Regions from separate parts of the Parageobacillus sp. VR-IP genome, predicted to be linked through region 2. Evidence: riboswitches for the same ligand, from Rfam matches in the RefSeq annotation. Region 2 holds a riboswitch; each other region holds the start of a gene.

Region 1 (6,195 bases), on a different contig from region 2:
GCGGTCGATTTGCACAAGCGCTGGATCGGTGGAAAGCAAGAACGGTCCATTTTTGTATTGTACGATTTGCAGCAAGTTCGTTTCCCCCTTCGTATTTTTTGCCATTATAATTGATAAAACGAGAAAATGGCAATTAGGATATTTACGAATAAAGCCAAAAATTGTACGATTACTTTTGCAAGGGAAATATTAAAGTAACAGTAATTATATTATGTAAACAAAAGAAGGGAGAATAATGGATAAACAAGAAGTAATCGATCTTCTCTCCAGCAAAATGAAGTTAATTCGCGACGAAAAAGGGTATACACAAGATAAGATGGCGGAAGTGCTGGGGATTTCGAAAAAAACGCTCGTGCAAATTGAAAAAGAGCGGATACAGGCAAGCTGGACGCAAGTCGTCGCGTTATGCGCGCTATTCCGTGATAGCGAAATTATCGAATCGGTGCTTGGCGATAGCCCGCTTGAAGTGATTGAAACGATCGCCCATGAAGAAATCGATGTACCGAAAGGAAAGACGCTCGGCGGAAAAGTATGGTGGAGAGAAATTAAGCGGATGGGGCCGTTTCGCCTCCAGCAAAACCTCATCAGCAAGCATTACCGTATTTTAGATGTGCACAATGATCGCTGGTACAGTTCTTTCGATAAGGAGGAAGCGTTAAAGCGGCTGGAGGAACTCGCTAAAGGTGCCGAATTGTAACCAACTGCCCTTTGGCTGCGACTAATGAAGAAAAAGGGTGGTTTAATGAAACGATGCTGGTGGTGGCTGCTTGGTATTGCTGTCCTTTTTTGCCTGTATGGGGGAGCGCGGACATATGCGTGTTCGTGCGTTCCACCTCGTTCTCCGTCGGAAGAGTTTACGAAAAGTGATGCGGTGTTTTCCGGGAAGGTCGTTCGTATTTATGAAACAACGCGGAAAGAACCGGAAATCGGAGAGCGGGTTTCATAACGTGTGGTTATTTTTTCGGTCGATCGCACGTGGAAAGGGGTAAACGAAACACATGTTGTCGTGTACACCGGCTTTAGCGAGGCAGCTTGCGGGTATCCGTTTGAAGCCGGAAAAGAGTATCTCGTTTATGCGTATGACGATACGGATTGGGTCACAGGAATTTGCTCGCTGACAAAACCGTTGTCGCTCTCCAAGCCTGACATCGAAGCGTTTGGAAAAGGAACACCGCCGACGCAGCACGTGGCGGCGGAAGAGTTGAAGGAAGATAGATTAAATCCTTTCTTACCTTATCGTCATTTGCGTGATTGGTTTTGTCGTAATTCTCTATGTTGTCCAAACACGCCTACAGAAATAAGGACATGATGATATCGTCCACATAGGTGCCGTCTTCCAATTTTAGTTGGCGGCGGAGATAGCCTTCTTGTTGAAATCCAAATTTTTTATATACATGAATGGCTCGCTCGTTCGAGGCCATGACGTTCAAGGTGATTTTTTCAATCCCTTCCTTTTTGGCCCACTCGATCATATGCTGAATAAGCTGAGAACCAATGCTTTGATTGCAGTACGCTTCTTGAAGGCTGATGCCGAATGAGACGATGTGACGAAGCCGTTGTTTCTTTCCCCTCTGCGTGTTCAGTAAACCGATGATTTTCCTGTTTTCTTCCGCTACTAAAATCAAGTTTCCTGATTGTTGCTGATCAATAATCCATTGCCGCTGGCGTTCGACTGTCATCATAAATTCATCTGGAGTCGTCAGCATAAATGGACTTGTTTCTAATATCGTTTTTGTATGGAATAAAATCCCTTCCGCATCGTTTGGCGTGGCCGGACGAATGTTCCACATGATGATCCTCCCTATCAACCTTGGATTGTAGAGGAAGATAATTTTACTAATAATACGAAAAAAAAGATATTTTGTCAATGAACAAAAAACGGGTATGCAGAGGTGTAGGACAGCAGCTTTTTGCATACAAAAAAGCAAGCCGCCTATCATCGGCGGCTTGCTTCAATGAACATGGAAAACCGCATCATTTTAGAAGATCGGCACCAGCGATTTTGCGGTGAACTTTTTCTTGTTCAGTTCTACTAATTGATCAGGGTAATCCGTAAACATTCCATCCACTCCTAACGATAATTGTTTTAGCATCTCCTCTTTCGTATTGACAGTGTATGGATAAACAACGAGATGGCGTTTATGTGCCTTTTGCACAAATTCTAGAGTAACGAGCGATTGATCTGGTGCAACTCCTTCAGCATATTCGGTGGCTCGATCCAGTACGTCATCAAGGTTTTGGCCCTTGAGCATGGCAGGGCTATATAGCTGAATGAGCGGAATATCGTGAGGGACTATTTTCTGTAATTTGCGTAAGCTTGCTTCGCTGAACGATTGGAAAATGACTTTACTTTTTTGCAAGTATCTGTTCTTTTTTAAAATGCCGACTAGTTTTTCTTCCATGCCAAGATAAATGTTTGGATCTTTTGTTTCAATGTACAGAGCTGTTTTCGACCTGCATTGCGCAAGCCAATCGATTACTTCTTGGAGAGTAGGAATTTTTTCCTTTCTATACTGCTTGTTAGCATATTGCGGGAACATTTTATTGAACCATGTGCCAGCATCAAGTCGCTTTATTTCCGCCAGCGTAAAATCCCTTACTCTCCAAGGAGCACGATTCGGATAAACTTGTTCTACATTGGTCGTTCTGGCCAGTGTGGCATCGTGAATGGCGACTAACTCTCCGTCTTTCGTCATATGCAAGTCCAGTTCAATGTAGTCGGCTTTCATTTCCAGCGCTTTTTTGTATGCGGATAGCGTATGCTCTGGAGCGTAGCCTGATGCGCCGCGATGGGCGACGACAGTAATATGCTGACTGGCTGGATGACGAGTAGAGGGCTTTTGCTTGACATCATCCGCTGCCCAAAGATTAGAAGCGTATGATGCAAGAAGCACAAGTAAAAGCGGTATCGCCACGATTGTCGCTTTGTTCACGGCTACTTCCCTCCTTTTTACATGGTATTGCATTAATCAAAAAGATAGAGCGATGGTGAATGAAAATGTTGCCATTCTTTGTAGTGCAAAAGTTGTGGATTTTCTGCGCAAATTTTCGTGAATGATACCATGCCGGGAAGCATGTATGGTGGTTGCGACGAATCAACTAGGCGGGCAGCGGTTCTTGAATGGTGACATTATTTTTTGCAAAACATCGAGGGACATACATTGATGATAAGCGAAGTGCAAAACGGCTTTATCTCAAGAAAAGAAACAACAGGACAACAAGGATGTTCGGAAGGAGAAAGGCAAACAAGCAAGACATGGGTGTTATTCTATAGCTTCGGTCTTGTTTGGATTCTGTGCCCTGATCCGGCCGCCATCATTGAGCGCTCCTGACAACAAAGCATTGGCAAGAAAACAAGCCAGTCTCGTTCTCCCCGGCTAACAACAAATTCCTAATAGAAAGAAAAGCAATGCAACAATGCCTTTCATGGCCAAAACATTTTTTCATCCACCTCTCTATTCCTTTTTTAGTGTCATTGCTTGTGTATTATTTGACCACCGAAAGCACGTTGGAGCAGCAGATGTTATTGCATGAACTACGTTCGTGATATGTGGCATATTTTGCATATCGCTGTCCGGCATGTATAAAGAGAAAAAAATGCGGGAAATAATAGGAATGGAAAATCTCTTGCGAAGAAAACGTTAAAAAGTGATCGTTGGGCTATAGCCAAGCGGTAAGGCAACGGACTTTGACTCCGTGATGCGCTGGTTCGAATCCAGCTAGCCCAGTCTCTAACAGACAAGCAATGTCGCTTGTCTGTTTTTTTGTGGAAAAAGAAGGAGTTTCGACAAATATGTCAAATATAAGACGTAGCGAGGAGGGAATGATGGTGAAAACAGCAGATTTATGCGATGAATTTTTAGGTGAATTGCAAGTTTGCCAGCTGCCAATGCAATCATATGGCGGCAAAATGGAATTTTCCGGACCGATTGCGACAGTTGATGTATTGGAGGATAATGTGCTCGTCCGCGAGGCATTAGAAACGGTTCCTGCGGGAACAGTGTTAGTTGTGGACGGAAAAGGCTCACGCAATTGCGCGCTGCTTGGAGATCGTTTGGCGCAAATCGCCTGCGATCGTGGACTTGCGGGCGTGATTATCCATGGCTGCATTCGCGATTCTGCAGAGATCGCCAATATGCCGCTTGGGGTGATGGCGATCGGTACATGCCCCGTGAAAAGCAAAAAAGAAGGAAAAGGAAAGCGGGATGTCGCGCTTGAATTTGGCGGTGTTCTTTGGGAGCCAGGCGCCTATGTATATGCGGATCGCGACGGGATTGTATTGGCAAAAACGGACTTGCTGAAAAAAAGTGATTGACGCCGTTTGAAAATTTATACTACTATGAATAACAGAAATGTTCTATGAAAAATTGATATCATATGCCAAGCAAATAAGGTGCCTTTCTCATCAGAGAACAGGCTTAAAAGGGAAGTACGGTGAAAATCCGTCACGGTACCCGCCACTGTGATGGGGAGCTTTGTTGCATGATGTCACTGAAGGAAACTTCGGGAAGGCGCAGCAAAGCGATGATCCTAAGTCAGGAGACCTGCCTTATTTGTTCGGACGGATACCTACGGGATTATAGGTAGACGTGCGGGAGAATGGCATACTTTTTGGCTATATTTGTATGCATTTTTCTGCACCTCTGCGTATAGAGGTGCTTTTTATTTTGCAAAAAAGAAGCACAAATTGGCAAAGCGAGGGGTGTAACATTGGAATTTGTGACATATGTCATGCTGGCAGTTTTTCTCGGAATTCGTCATGGGATGGATAGTGATCATGTTGCTGCTATTGCTGATATGGTTGGGAGCGAGGCGCACCGTAAAAGGCAAGTATCGCTAGGGATTATGTATGCGTTTGGTCACGGGTCTATAGTGTTTTTTATGGGACTGATCGCTATTTTTCTTGGATTTCATCTTCCTTCTTCGACCATCCGTATTTTAGAGGCGACGGTTGGGTGTACGCTTATTATTCTCGGAGGAATGATGTTATTTTCGCTTTTCTATAAAAATGAGGTTAAAAGCCGAATAAAGGTGTTATACGAATTGATAGATAAAATGACTCGATATTTTCAGAAAAACAAAAAGAAAGAAAGTGCTGTTTCGTTTTTGCGCTTCGGCTGGATCAGCGCGTTTATTATTGGCATTCTTCATGGGATTGGGGTGGAAAGCCCAACGCAGCTGGCTATTTTAGCACATGCAGCCGGGAAAGAAAATATGAGCATGGCGGCGCTACAGCTTAGCTTATTTGTCGTAGGCTTATTGATCGCAACGATTGGAATGACTTTTTGTCTTTCCTGGGGATTTATGAAAGCAAGAATGAGAGAAAAAGTGTTTTTGATTATTGGAACTGTCACTAGTTTTTACAGTTTATGGTTAGGGATATCCATCATTGTCGAAACGTGGAAAGGGGGAGCGTAGTATGAAAGGAAAATTATTAATCGTCGGATTTGGTCCAGGCAGCAAAGAACATATGACAAAGCGGGCGCGGGAAGCAATTGAAGAAAGCGATATTATTATCGGTTATAAAACGTACATTGACCTAGTTGCGGATTTAATTGGCAATAAACAAGTGATTTGCACTGGAATGACGGAAGAAGTAAGCCGTGCGCAAGAGGCGGTGAAATGGGCGGAACGCGGAAAAACGGTTGCCGTCATTTCCAGCGGGGACGCGGGCGTGTATGGAATGGCAGGGCTTGTGTATGAGGTGCTCATCGAAAAAGGCTGGACGCGAGAAAGCGATATCGAAGTGGAAGTCATCCCAGGCATTTCGGCCATTCACTCATGTGCCGCTCTTTTAGGTGCTCCAATTATGCATGATGCGTGCACCATTAGTTTAAGCGATCACCTAACGCCTTGGTCGCTTATTGAAAAACGGATCGAAGCGGCAGCCGCTGCCGATTTTGTCATCGCTCTATATAATCCGAAAAGCGGACGACGCACGCGGCAAATTGTCGAAGCGCAGCGTATTCTTTTGCGTTATCGCTCGCCAAATACTCCGGTTGGATTAGTGAAAAGCGCTTATCGTGCGCGGCAACATATCGTATTGACGGATTTAGAGCATATGCTCGATTACGATATCGGAATGTTAACGACCGTTATTATCGGCAATTCTTCGACGTTTGTATACGACGGACTGATGATCACACCGCGCGGATACCAGCGAAAATATACGTTAAGCGCCGCTGAACAGCCGCT
Region 2 (6,195 bases):
GCGGTGTTATTGAGCTGCTTCATCCATGGAATCACGCCGGAGGAAACGCCTTTAAAGCCCTTGATGTCGCTGCCGCGGCTTCTGATTTTGCCAAGATAGACGCCGATTCCCCCGCCCGATTTCGAAAGGTTGGCGATATCGGTATTGCTGTCGTAAATGCTTTGTAGGCTGTCATCAACCGTATCGACAAAGCAGCTTGACAGTTGTCCACAGCGTTTGCCGGCGTTTGCCAAAGTCGGTGTGGCAGCGGTCATGTACAAGTTGCTTAACGCCCAGTACGCTTCTTGGATAAGGGCAAGACGGCGCTGTTTTGGCTCTTTGGCCATTAGCGTCATTGCGATGATAAGAAACCGCTCTTGCGGAAGCTCATATAAGTTGCGTTCGTAGTCGCGGGCAAGGTAGCGATCGGCAAGTGTGCGCAAGCCGATATAGGTAAACAGCTTGTCTTTTTCCGGATCGATAAGTTTGGCGAGTTCCGTGATTTCTTCTTTTGTATAATCTTCCAAAAGGAAACGATGATACACTCCCTTTGCGACAAGTGTAGCAATTAAATCATAAAGGCTGCCGTAGCGTTGCGTTTCATCGTATCCGCGCTGCTTTGCTGCTTCTTTGTATAATTGTTCTAAATAAATGCGGGCGCAGACAAATGTCCATTCCGGTTCCGTTTCGCTAATATAGGAAAGTCCCTCTAGTATGAGATAATGAAAGAGCTGCTCGACAGACATGACCTTTTTATGTTCGATTAAGCGGATGATGCGTTCGGTATAGTCGTCTGTCCGTAAGTGTGGAAAATCGCTTGTCATGCGGCGGATAAAGGAAATGAGTTTCTCGCGGGAAAATGGCTCCGCTTGTCCATTTTCTTTCGTAATCATCGTATTGCTTGTTTGCAACGCCATCGTTTTCTCCTCCTTATCGTCCATAAAAAAATCCACTCGGGTCAACGAGCGGATGAAACGACAGCATAAAAAGGGCAGGGGAATCCCTTTTCCACCATCGTTTCATCTTCCCGCTCCCCGGAGAACATGAAACGCAACCAAGCAAGGCAGGTCTCCTGACTCGTGCTTCTTCCTACTTTGGATCCTTCCCATATGCGCGCCCAAGCGAGCTTTCGCATACAGTGGATGCTCCATTTCGTCCGCACATACAGTTGCGGGGACAGTTCTGGATTCTCACCAGATTCCCTATTAAGTCCGAACGGACACCATTGCTTGTGGTTTTACTATATATAGTTGTTTGATTAGTAAAAAACACAATATATAGTATTTGTTGTTGGTATAAGCATATAATAAAACGCTGGAAAATTCAACTGTGATTTTACGACAGAAAGGAAAAATGAGAAATGCTGTTTCGTTGTCCAAGCATTTCTCATTGGCGTGGAGTATGGAATTTTAGCAATAAAATTTGAAGCAGCCGTCCGATACATATCCCAGGAATGGCAAACAGCATCGGCAGCCAAATAGGACCGAAAAATATGCCCAAAAATGTAACGTGCGAGGAATACATCAGACCGATGGTAACGAAATAGGCGGAAAATACAAACGGCAGAAACGAATAAGGAGTTTTTCCTCCGCCAGCATCTTTGAACGCGTCCCACATCGCGTAAAAATATAAACATGGATAAAACATGAGCCACTCAAAGTCAATGATGTGGCTGGCCTCATGAGTATTTCCTAAAAAACTTAACCGAATGGCCTCGTTAAACCGTGATTGAGTATTAATAACAAACTCCAGGAAGATAAATAAAGCACCTTTAAAATATTTTCTATTTAAAATTTGCCCAAATCCAGGTAGTGCAATGCTCCACAATAACTGTTCTATTGCCTTCACGTTTTCTAACCCTTTACTAAAAATAAGTGGCTTTAAGATTGTATTGCCTGTTATTGCGATGAAAAGGGAATTGCACCTCCTTTATATTTACTGCAATTACATTATTTAACAATAAGCGATATTTTATGCTTTTTTACAACAATTAAATGGAATGTTTCTTTTTTGTAAATAAATAGTTTTATGGAATAAAATGCTTGTAAATCGTATTATTGGTTAACATAATCCAAAAATATTTTCTTTAAATTTTTCAGAATAATTAATATAATATTAATGTAATGAATTTTATTGAATAATAATTGAATAACAAAGGGGGAAAAAATGTGAAGGGGCTTAAATCCGTTTTGCTTTGGGGTCTTATTTCCGTACTTGGAGCAGTAGGATTTGCGATCCTCGCATTAAGCCGTGGCGAAACGGTTAATGCGACTTGGCTGATTGTTGCTGCTGTATGTACGTATGCGGTGGCCTACCGTTTTTACAGCAAGTTTATCGCCCGCAAAGTATTTGGGCTTGATGACAATCGCAAAACGCCTGCCGAGGTGTTTAACGACGGAAAAGATTATGTGCCGACAAACAAATGGGTGTTGTTCGGCCATCACTTTGCGGCGATCGCCGGCGCCGGCCCGCTTGTTGGACCGATTTTGGCGGCGCAAATGGGATATCTGCCGGGAACGCTTTGGATTGTGATCGGTGTTGTGTTAGGCGGAGCCGTGCAAGACTTTGTTATTTTATTCGCTTCGATGCGCCGCAATGGTAAATCGCTTGGCGAAATGGTGAAAGAAGAAATCGGTCCTGTGACAGGCTTCATTGCTGCGCTTGGTATTTTAGGAATCATGATTATTTTATTGGCTGTTTTGGCATTGGTGGTGGTGAAAGCTCTTGTAGGAAGCCCGTGGGGCATGTTCACCATCGCTGCGACGATTCCGATTGCGATTTTGATGGGAATTTACATGCGCTTTATTCGTCCAGGACGCGTGGCGGAAGCTTCTTTAATCGGATTTGTTCTGCTTCTTTTCTCGCTAGTTGCCGGACAGTATGTAGCAGAACATCCGACGCTCGCGAAAATTTTTACATTAAAAGGCGAAACGATCGCGATTTTAATGATCATTTACGGATTTGTTGCATCAGCATTGCCGGTATGGTTATTGCTTGCGCCGCGTGACTATTTAAGCACGTTCTTAAAAATCGGTACGATTGTCGGACTTGCTTTAGGCATTTTGGTTGTGGCGCCAGATTTGCAAATGCCGGCGTTAACGAAATTTATCGACGGTACTGGTCCTGTGTTCGCCGGAGATTTATTCCCGTTCCTGTTTATTACGATCGCCTGCGGTGCCGTGTCGGGATTCCATGCCCTTGTTTCGTCCGGTACGACGCCAAAAATGATTGAATTTGAGAGCCATGCCCGCCCAATCGGCTATGGCGCGATGTTGATGGAATCATTCGTTGCTGTCATGGCGATGGTGGCAGCCTGCGTGCTGACTCCGGGAGCGTATTTTGCCATCAACAGCCCGGCTGCTGTCATTGGCCAAGATGTAGTGCAAGCAGCGAAGGTCGTGTCATCATGGGGATTTACCGTGACGCCTGACATGCTGTCAGAGCTTGCGAAAAATGTCGGCGAGCAGACGATTTTATCGCGGACTGGCGGTGCGCCGACACTGGCGATTGGAATGGCGGTTATTCTCTCGAAGGTAATCGGCGGCAAAACGTTAATGGCGTTCTGGTACCATTTCGCGATTTTGTTTGAAGCGCTCTTTATTTTAACGACGATCGACGCGGGTACACGCGTTGGCCGCTTTATGATTCAGGATATTATGGGCACTTTCTACAAACCGCTTGGCAAAACCGATTCGCTAGTTTCCAATATTATCGCGACGACGCTGTGCGTTCTTGCTTGGGGATATTTCCTATACCAAGGTGTGGTCGATCCGCTTGGCGGCATTAATACGTTGTGGCCGCTATTCGGCATTGCCAACCAAATGCTGGCAGGGATTGCGTTGCTATTAGGCACGACCGTGCTGTTCAAAATGGGCAAAAAAGCGTACGTTTGGGTGACGCTGATCCCGACTACTTGGCTTTTAGTTGTCACGCTCACCGCAGGATATCAAAAGCTGTTCCATAGCGATGCGAAAATCGGCTTTCTCGCCCATGCGAATATGTTTAAAGATAAATTAAACGCAGGAGAGATCTTGGCTCCTGCGGCCAATGAAGCACAAATGCGGCAAATCATTATGAATGACTACATTGATGCAACGCTTTGCGCGATTTTCATGCTTGTGGTGATTGCCATGTTGATTTCGGCAGTAAATATGTGGATCAAAGTATTGCAAAACAAACACGTGCCGTTGAAAGAAGCACCTTATATTCCAAGAGAGGGAGGAAATGAGGTTAAACATTATGCGTAAGTGGCTTCATACCATTCTGTCCTACCGCAAACAATTTCTTGATTTGCTTGTCGGCGTTCCAAATTATGAAAAATATGTCGAGCATATGAAAACGCACCATCCGGGAGAGCCGATCAAATCAAGAAAAGAGTTTTTCTGCGAAGTGCAGGAAGCGCGCTATAACGGGAAGGGTGGCAAAGTTTCGCGCTGCTGCTAAGCTGATAAGAAGGGAAAAAGGGGAAGAGCACGTTCCCCTTTTCCCATTTGTAACGTTATGTTCGGCAGTCGTGCGGAAATGAACATCGTGGCTGTTTCTTAATTATTTTTGCAAGGAAGTATAAGCAGTTTGTTAAATATCTATAAAAATGTATGAAATCATGTAAATATTTTCTGTTATTGGACGTAAAGAGGTGAATGTTTTCCATCTTTTCCATCGTCTCCTGGCTAAGATAAAAAATCATCTCCCCCTTCCTCATATAAAAAAGGAAAAAGAAGAAGAGTTGCCGAATATATGTTCTTAAGGATCCAAACAAGGGGGAAGGCAAGGGGATGAAAATGGTTCGAGGGATGAAATCGTTTCCTATGATGAACCACAACTTCGTTTATTAGATGAGCTGATGCGCGTCTTTGGTTCCGCGAAGCGATACGCGTTCAATCGTTTACTGGATGGATGAAACGCCAAAGACATCATTAAGCACCTTCCGCGCCAATTTCGGCTCAACAAACGGTTTGCCGAAGATGCGGTCCTGCTTGCTCAATCACTGATTTCTTCCCAACGTGAACTGCTTCCAATGCGACTAGAGGATGTGCGGACGAATAAACGAAACAACATCGTTGGAGAAACCGTACGAGACGTGTATGACTGGCTGATGCAAGAAAATGTCGGGTCAGTGGTCATCGAAAACATCCAACTAAGACAGCGGCACGATACAAACAAACGATTCCATCGCTTGACCCATCATTTCAACAAGAAAAAACTGACGGAAATGATCCTTCGTCGGGGCTTAAGGCTTGGGTTTCGCGTCAAAAAAGTAAATCCGGCGTACACGAGCGTCATCGGACATTTCAAGTATAGGAAAAAGTATGGGTTATCCGTCCATGAAAGCGCCGCTTTGGTGCTTGGCAGACGGAGATTAGGGTATCAGGAACGATTGCCAAAAGAACTCATGGACACCATAAAAACGAAAGTGAAACGCCATTTGATTGACGCGTTAGGGCCGATGGAAGAATCCTACAAGCAATCAAAAAGCGGAACGAAACAACGCCAATATATTGCGATGATGTTACGCACAATCGAGAATTTCAAAGAGGAACATGAATGGTCATTATGGAATGTATTGCACAAATGTTGTTGGCTGAACCAGTACCAAATTCAACTGAAGGAGGTGTAACCCTGGTTGCTAAAATCGTTGTCGTGTACGGACCAATGGAAGGAATGGTGCACGACAGGCTCCGTCGCTGACGGCGAGCCACGGGGTGCCTTTCACAATAGGTGAATGACAGGGGATTTCCCTTCCTGATGGAGCTCAGGTGTTTCCTGAGCGGCAAGCAGTTTTGCTGGTTCTATCGCGAGGAGTCGATTTTTATAGATTTTAGTAACCAGGAATACATAGATGCGTGTTCTTGTCGTCGGCGCCGGCGCAGTCGGCGGTTATTTTGGCGGAAGATTGTTGGAAAAAGGAGTCGATGTGACATTTCTTGTCCGCGAGCGGAGGAAAAAACAGCTGCAGGAGAGGGGACTGGTGATTCATAGCGTTCACGGCGATGCGGTGCTGTCTCCGAAGCTGCTTGTGACAGGAGAGCAGGCCGAGCCGTTTGATGTCGTCATTTTTTCCAACAAAGCATATCATCTGCCGGAAGCAATCCGCGACGCGAAGCCGTATGTAGGCGAAGCAACGATGATTTTGCCGCTGTTAAACGGCATGGCGCATATGGATATGCTTTGGAAGGAATTTGGCAAAGACAATGTGCTCGGCGGGCTTTGCTTTAT
Region 3 (6,195 bases), on a different contig from region 2:
TGCTTCATAAACGACGCGTCCGATTGCTTGGCCAATCGGGGTGATCGTTCCCGCATACGAAAAAGCGGTGCCCGTCTGCGTCGCGGCAATGACGATGCAATCGGTCGAAGTACCCGTCGCATACGTGTTCGTCTCGGGATCAAGGACGTTTTCTTCATACAATGCCTTCACCTTTGCTTCCGTCGCTGTCATCACCGCTTGCACATAGGCAGCATCGGTTAACGTCCCATCGATAAAAATCATCATATTAATGGTTCCGATTTTTTGCTCGAATTGCGCCCGTTTCCACGCATGCGCGGCATCGACGGCATTTCCTACTCCCGCCGTCACCACCGCCCAGAGCGAAAACTCGTCTTGTTTTTCATATATGCAAACGGCATCATGTATGTCGACTGCCGTCATCATTCCAATCGTACTGGAAACAGGAAGCCCTCGTTTCCGTAAATATTGCTTCATCTCTAATTCCGCATCTTCACGGTTATAGTCTTTGGAAACTTGCCGGTTGACAAAATGGGTCGCCCATTGAAACCCAGAGCCAACAAGCGCGGAAGACAGCACTTTGAGCGGCTCCGCCGCAGTGATGGCGATGCAGTCGTCCATCGTTGTCCATGTAAGGAGTTCAGGCAGCCCCCGCTGTTCGATGGCCGACAATCCTCTTTCTGGCAAAAAGGCCAGCAGTGGCTTGGAAACGGTCGGATGTGCCTGTTTGTTTACCGGAGATTGAAACACGGAATGGAGAAGCGCCGGCTCCATCAGCTCTTCCGGCGTGCCAAGCGCAACCGCCTTCCCCTCTTTTAGCATTAAAAGCCTGTCGCAATATAAACTGGCGATATTCATATCATGAAAAATGGCAATCACGGTCAGTTTTTTCTCTTTTGCCGAACGAACAAGCTGATTTAATAGATGGAGCTGCTGGGTAATATCCATATGATTCGTCGGCTCATCGAGCAGCAGCAGTTCAGGATTTTGCGCCAGCGCCCGCGCTAAATAGGCGCGCTGGCGCTCTCCTCCGCTTAAGCGCTCGATGCTCTCTTCCGCTTTTTCGGCGAGGCCGACTTCATGAATCGCCGCATCGACCGCCTGCTCATCTTCCTCCGTCCACATCGGAAATAAACGATGCTGATGGGCGTACCGCCCGAGCTCCACCGTTTCTTTGACCGTATAGCCAAACGCCACATCGATCGTTTGCGGAAGCACCGCGGCAAAACGAGCCCACTCTTTATGCGAAAAAGAAGGGAGCGGCCGCCCGTTCACGGTGATACTGCCGCTTTGCACAGACAGCTCTTTGCTTAATAGCTTTAACAATGTCGTTTTCCCGCTGCCATTTGGCCCTAAAATGCCAAATATTTCCCCTTTTTCTACCGTAAAGGTGATATCATGAAGCACTTGTTTACGCTGATAGCGGTAAGACACGTTGTTTACTTCCAGCACATCGATCACATCTTTCTTTTCATTCTTCGGAAAAATAACAACGCAAACAGCGGAGCGCCAATCAAGGAAGTAATGACACCAATCGGCAATTCGCGCGGCGAAATGATCGTGCGCGCCAGCAAATCGGCAAGCACGAGAAATGCCCCGCCGTATAGCAAAGACAACGGCAACAACAAACGGTGGTTCGGACCACAGACAAGGCGGACCATATGGGGAACGACGAGCCCGACAAATCCGATCGTCCCCGACACCGATACAGCCGCCCCTGTCAATAACGAAGCCCCCGTTAAAATCATGATTTTGCGGCGCATCACGTTCACCCCGACATGGAGCGCCGCCGCTTCGCCAAAGGCAAACGCATTAAGCTCGCGCGCATTCAGAAGAAGCAAGACGACTCCGAGCAGAAAAAATGGAAGGAGAAGCACCGTATATTTCCAGCCCCGCATCGCGACGCTTCCCATCAGCCAGGCAATAATTTGCCGCAATTCTTCCCCGGTCAGCGCAATCATCAAAGAGATAAGGGCGCTGAAAAACGCTCCAAATATAATCCCGGCCAAAATGATCGTCTCCACCGACATTTGCCGTTCCACGGCCCTTGTAAATAAAAGCACAAGCGCGAGCGTCGCCAGACCAAATAAAATGCTGACGATCGGCAAAGTAAACGTACCAAAGAGCGGCAGTTGAATACCGAAAAAAATGACGAGCACCGCACCGACGGAAGCGCCGGATGACACGCCGAGCGTATACGGATCGGCAAGCGCATTTTTTAACAGCCCTTGAAACGCCGCGCCCGCGACCGCCAACGACGCACCAACGAGAAACGCGAGCACCACGCGCGGAAGGCGGATCATCATCACGATTTGCACAAGATCATCGGGAGCATCGCCGCCGGACAGCGGCAATCCAAGCCAGGCCGAAAAAAGAATCTTGATAATAGTAGAAAAGGGAATCGATAACGAACCTATCGATATCCCTAATAAAAGCGAGACCGCCGCAACCGTTACAGCAATGATATACATCGATACATTACTTAAAGATTTCCGGGTAAATGACTTTTGCAAGTTCCTCTACTCCTTCAACAAGACGCGGGCCCGGACGGCTGACTAAATCGGTATTGACATCATATACCCGCTTATTTTTCACCGCTGGAACATCTTTCCACGACGCGCGTTCTAACACCTGTTTCGCTCCGCCGTAGGTAGTAACAATCACATCCGGTTTGTATGCCACCACTTTTTCTTCCGTCACCATCGGCCATCCTTCCAGGCCGCCGGCAACGTTTTTCGCCGAAATGTCCTGAATCATCTCATCTATAAACGTTCCTTTTCCAGCCGTATAAATTTGCGGCGGCGGCGATACTTCCACCCATACTTTCATTTGCTCTTCCGGTTTAATTTGTTTTGCCTTTTCTTTTATTTCTTCCAGTTTCGTTTTCATATTGTTGATAATTTCTTGCGCTTTGCCGGCAGTTCCAGTTGCCTTGCCAATCAATTCGATCGAATGGTATACATCAGCAAACGATTTCGCATCATTGACTACTAGCACCGTAATGCCTGCATCTTTCAGCTGCTTGAGTCCGTCTTTTGAGTTGTGCGCGCCTGACGCATGAGCGAGAACTAAATCCGGTTTCAACGAAATAATTTTTTCAATGTTGAAATCCATGCCGCCGATTTTTTCTTTCTTTTTCACATCTTCCGGATAGTTGTCAAAATCGCTGACACCAACGATTTTGTCGCCTAATCCCAACGCATAGGCAATTTCCGTGTTGCTTGGAATTAAGGAAACGATTTTTTTCGGTTCTGACTTAATCGTCACTTCTTCCCCTAATCCATCTTTCACCGTTACCGGAAACGCGGCTTGTGATTGTTCCGTTTTTGTTGCTTCTTTGTTCGCAGGCGCTTTGCTTTCGTTCGCCCCGCTGCATCCGAACAATAGGCCGAATGTCAGGACGACGACAAGCAGCGCGATGTACTGTTTCCACTTTCTCATTGCTGTTCCCCCTTTTTACAGAAATAAAAAAACTCATTCCGAATGGGAATGAGCAAGAAACGGCAATATGTATGCATAAAGGCAGCCACCGTTGCCGTTTCCTACTCTCACCCCCCGAAGATTAGGAAACGCATAAGCAGGCAAGGCAGGTCTACTGACTCATGCTTCATCCTACTCTGAACCTTCCCATACGGCAAACGGCGCATGCCATCATACCGTACAGTGGCGATTTCATTTCGTCCGCATTTACAGTTGCGGGGACAGTTCTGGACTTTCACCAGATTCCCTATTAAGCCGTGCGGAGCGAATCGCTCCATTGGCACCTTGCTGCGAATGTATAAAATTGTCGAACAATTGACAGTTATAATATTAAAGGATAAGAAAAACTTTGGCAATAAAAAAATGAAAGTTTCATGGAATTCAAGGTATGTAAAAATCCCGCCGATGGCGGGGGACAAAGAAACCATTCAATGATTAATATACCGTTCAAACACAAAACCGAAGTCTTTTACCGTATATTTTGTCTTCGCGTCAACGAGCCATTGAAACGCGAGTTCATTCACTGCTTTGAAATCAGCCAGGAAATTATTTGTGTCACTTTTTACGCGCCCGAATACATTCGCGGTCAATTCCAAACTTTTGTGCGCGTACTCCAGCTTCGTTTCGTTTTCATGACAAAGCTCGGCGATGGCGAGCAGCGATTTATATAAATCTTTTAGTTCTTCTAAATACTTTTTATGAACGTCAATCGAATAGACATGGGCACCGATTTTAAATTTAATCTCCACGTCTAGATCAACGGTTCCCGCTGTTTCGAGCGACACGTCGGAAATCGGATGCTTGTAATAATCATAGCGGCGCAATACGCGTTTCTTGCTGGTTGCGCTCGTGCCATCCAAATGAATAAGCGCTTTATTCGTAAAACAATACTCATCTGATTTCGATTTAATTAAGAAATAAATCTTTTCCCCATCTTCATGCATTACGTAATCATCGGCATCAACTTTATCGTAGTTTTCCGGCTTAATGACCGAGCCGATATCACTTAATCCAAGCACATCAGCGGCGACTTTTCCAAACATAGCGCAACTCCTCTCGTTTTTTACGATTATTCTTTTTTATTTTTTGCGGGAAACATCCCTCGCAAATAATGGCCCCTTCTTGCTGAAGGAAAGCCTTAATTTCTATCATCCCTCTGTACGACGGGTAACCTCATGCGCACATAGATCGGTTCATTTTTCTCAATCGGCTTCCCACACACGGAACAAGTTGAGGGCTGGGAAAACATGTGATTCTCCCTTTTCTATCTCCTTCAGTTAAAATATACGTAACCACAGGACAGCAAGTTTCAATTTATGGCATAAAAATGTCGTTCATTTTACCGCAGCGGCGATCTCGCCATACGAATATATGTATGACGCTTGCCGCGGATGGCAATCGAATATGTCATAATGTTTTCCGGAATGGCGATACCGTGGTAGCCAGCGTCGCCGATATGGTACAGATCAGCGCCGGCCATTTTGCTTGCGAGCGCGATTTGACGGATTGTATCCTCGTCAGCCCCTTCCTGACTCGTGCCGATCGTCAGCATCGCCAGCGCCCCATGTTCATGGGCAGCGCGGACGAGGCTCGCTATTTTTTCGGGAGTTACACCAGGCACGGTGCCCGGCGCCGGCATAAGGACAACATCGGCCCCCGCTTGAACGAAGCGCAGCACCACGTCTTCCGATATAATGCCGCTTACTGTTTCGCCGGCCACGCCAGCTGCGTGCATTTTCCCGGCGATAATGAGACCGTCTTGGCCAAAAACAGCACGGGCTGTTTCGATCGCGCGGATAATTTCATTATTTGTCACGCCTGTTTTCGGATTTCCGGTTAGGCAGATAAAATCAAAACCTAGACGTTTTGCTTCTTGCAGTGATTCTTCTGTTGCCATCCTTCCTTTTGGAAGAGAAGCAAGACTCTCTAGCTGCCTCGCGTTCGGGTCAACAGGCTCCAAATTGACGCCAATTGGACGCCCCGTTAACTGCTTCAGACGCTTCACCATTTGATGCGGCTCCTTCGTATCCGACCCGTTTACCAGCGGCCGGAATACATCAAACATGTTCAATAGAATTAAATCCGCGCCAAACGCCGCGGCCAATTCCGCATTCGTCACCGCCGGATAAAGCGGGGCAACGGAGCCGATTACTTCCGCGACGATCGTTCTTCCTTCCGCTGCCTGAATCGATTGTTTCAGCTCTTTTCCGTTCATACGGCAAAAATCCGATGCGCTGCAGTCTAGCAACCGCTTCATTAGCAAACTCCTCCTTGATCTATATATATCTATAAAAATAGACATTCCAGCCCTCCTCCGCTAACGAAAAGAGCTGGAACGCTTTCCTCTCGGTTATAGCTTTTTCAGCTCGCTGGCGACAAACTCGACATCCGTGCCGACAACGACCTGCACATCTGTTTGATTGAGACGGATGACGCCTTTTGCTCCTAAACGTTTCAGTTCGTCCTCATTGACTTTCGACATGTCTTTTACTTTTAAGCGCAGGCGGGTCACACAGTTGTCGATCTGGATGAGGTTATCTTTACCGCCCAGCGCTTCCATATACTTCACCGCAACATCTTTGTAGCCGCCCCATGCCGCTGCGCCGCTTTCCGTGAATTCGCCTTCAATTTCCTCACGGCCAGGCGTTTTTAAATCTAATTTGACAATCAAGAAATAGAACACAACGAAATAAACAGCGGCATAGATAATTCCTTGCACGATTAATAGATACGGTT

The links. A riboswitch is a leader RNA that binds a small molecule or an ion and turns the genes downstream of it on or off. The one in region 2 is predicted to bind cobalamin.
Region 1: linked by a shared signal. The riboswitch ahead of HT574_RS09620 (HoxN/HupN/NixA family nickel/cobalt transporter) and the one ahead of HT574_RS00455 (ribonucleoside-diphosphate reductase subunit alpha) in region 2 are both predicted to bind cobalamin.
Region 3: linked by a shared signal. The riboswitch ahead of HT574_RS14200 (ABC transporter substrate-binding protein) and the one ahead of HT574_RS00455 (ribonucleoside-diphosphate reductase subunit alpha) in region 2 are both predicted to bind cobalamin.

The regions. Positions count from the first base shown of each region.
Region 1 is NZ_JABVYQ010000003.1:324,032-330,226, forward strand. It holds gene HT574_RS09575 (GNAT family N-acetyltransferase) at 1-75, opposite strand, end outside; gene HT574_RS09580 (helix-turn-helix transcriptional regulator) at 236-697, shown strand; gene HT574_RS09585 (hypothetical protein) at 743-946, shown strand; gene HT574_RS09590 (hypothetical protein) at 950-1,309, shown strand; gene HT574_RS09595 (GNAT family N-acetyltransferase) at 1,290-1,790, opposite strand; gene HT574_RS09600 (glycerophosphodiester phosphodiesterase) at 1,980-2,933, opposite strand; gene HT574_RS09605 (hypothetical protein) at 3,162-3,332, shown strand; tRNA gene HT574_RS09610 (tRNA-Gln) at 3,657-3,728, shown strand; gene rraA (ribonuclease E activity regulator RraA) at 3,830-4,315, shown strand; cobalamin riboswitch at 4,375-4,566, shown strand; gene HT574_RS09620 (HoxN/HupN/NixA family nickel/cobalt transporter) at 4,720-5,418, shown strand; gene cobJ (precorrin-3B C(17)-methyltransferase) at 5,420-6,195, shown strand, end outside.
Region 2 is NZ_JABVYQ010000001.1:60,457-66,651, forward strand. It holds gene HT574_RS00455 (ribonucleoside-diphosphate reductase subunit alpha) at 1-896, opposite strand, end outside; cobalamin riboswitch at 1,025-1,222, opposite strand; gene HT574_RS00460 (DUF5683 domain-containing protein) at 1,366-1,827, opposite strand; gene HT574_RS00465 (carbon starvation CstA family protein) at 2,148-4,226, shown strand; gene HT574_RS00470 (YbdD/YjiX family protein) at 4,219-4,422, shown strand; gene HT574_RS00480 (IS200/IS605 family accessory protein TnpB-related protein) at 4,997-5,596, shown strand; gene panE (2-dehydropantoate 2-reductase) at 5,819-6,195, shown strand, end outside.
Region 3 is NZ_JABVYQ010000005.1:221,943-228,137, reverse strand. It holds gene HT574_RS14210 (adenosylcobinamide amidohydrolase) at 1-1,437, opposite strand, end outside; gene HT574_RS14205 (FecCD family ABC transporter permease) at 1,437-2,492, opposite strand; gene HT574_RS14200 (ABC transporter substrate-binding protein) at 2,458-3,420, opposite strand; cobalamin riboswitch at 3,548-3,761, opposite strand; gene HT574_RS14195 (PH domain-containing protein) at 3,888-4,502, opposite strand; gene HT574_RS14190 (DUF7916 family protein) at 4,799-5,716, opposite strand; gene nagE (N-acetylglucosamine-specific PTS transporter subunit IIBC) at 5,810-6,195, opposite strand, start outside.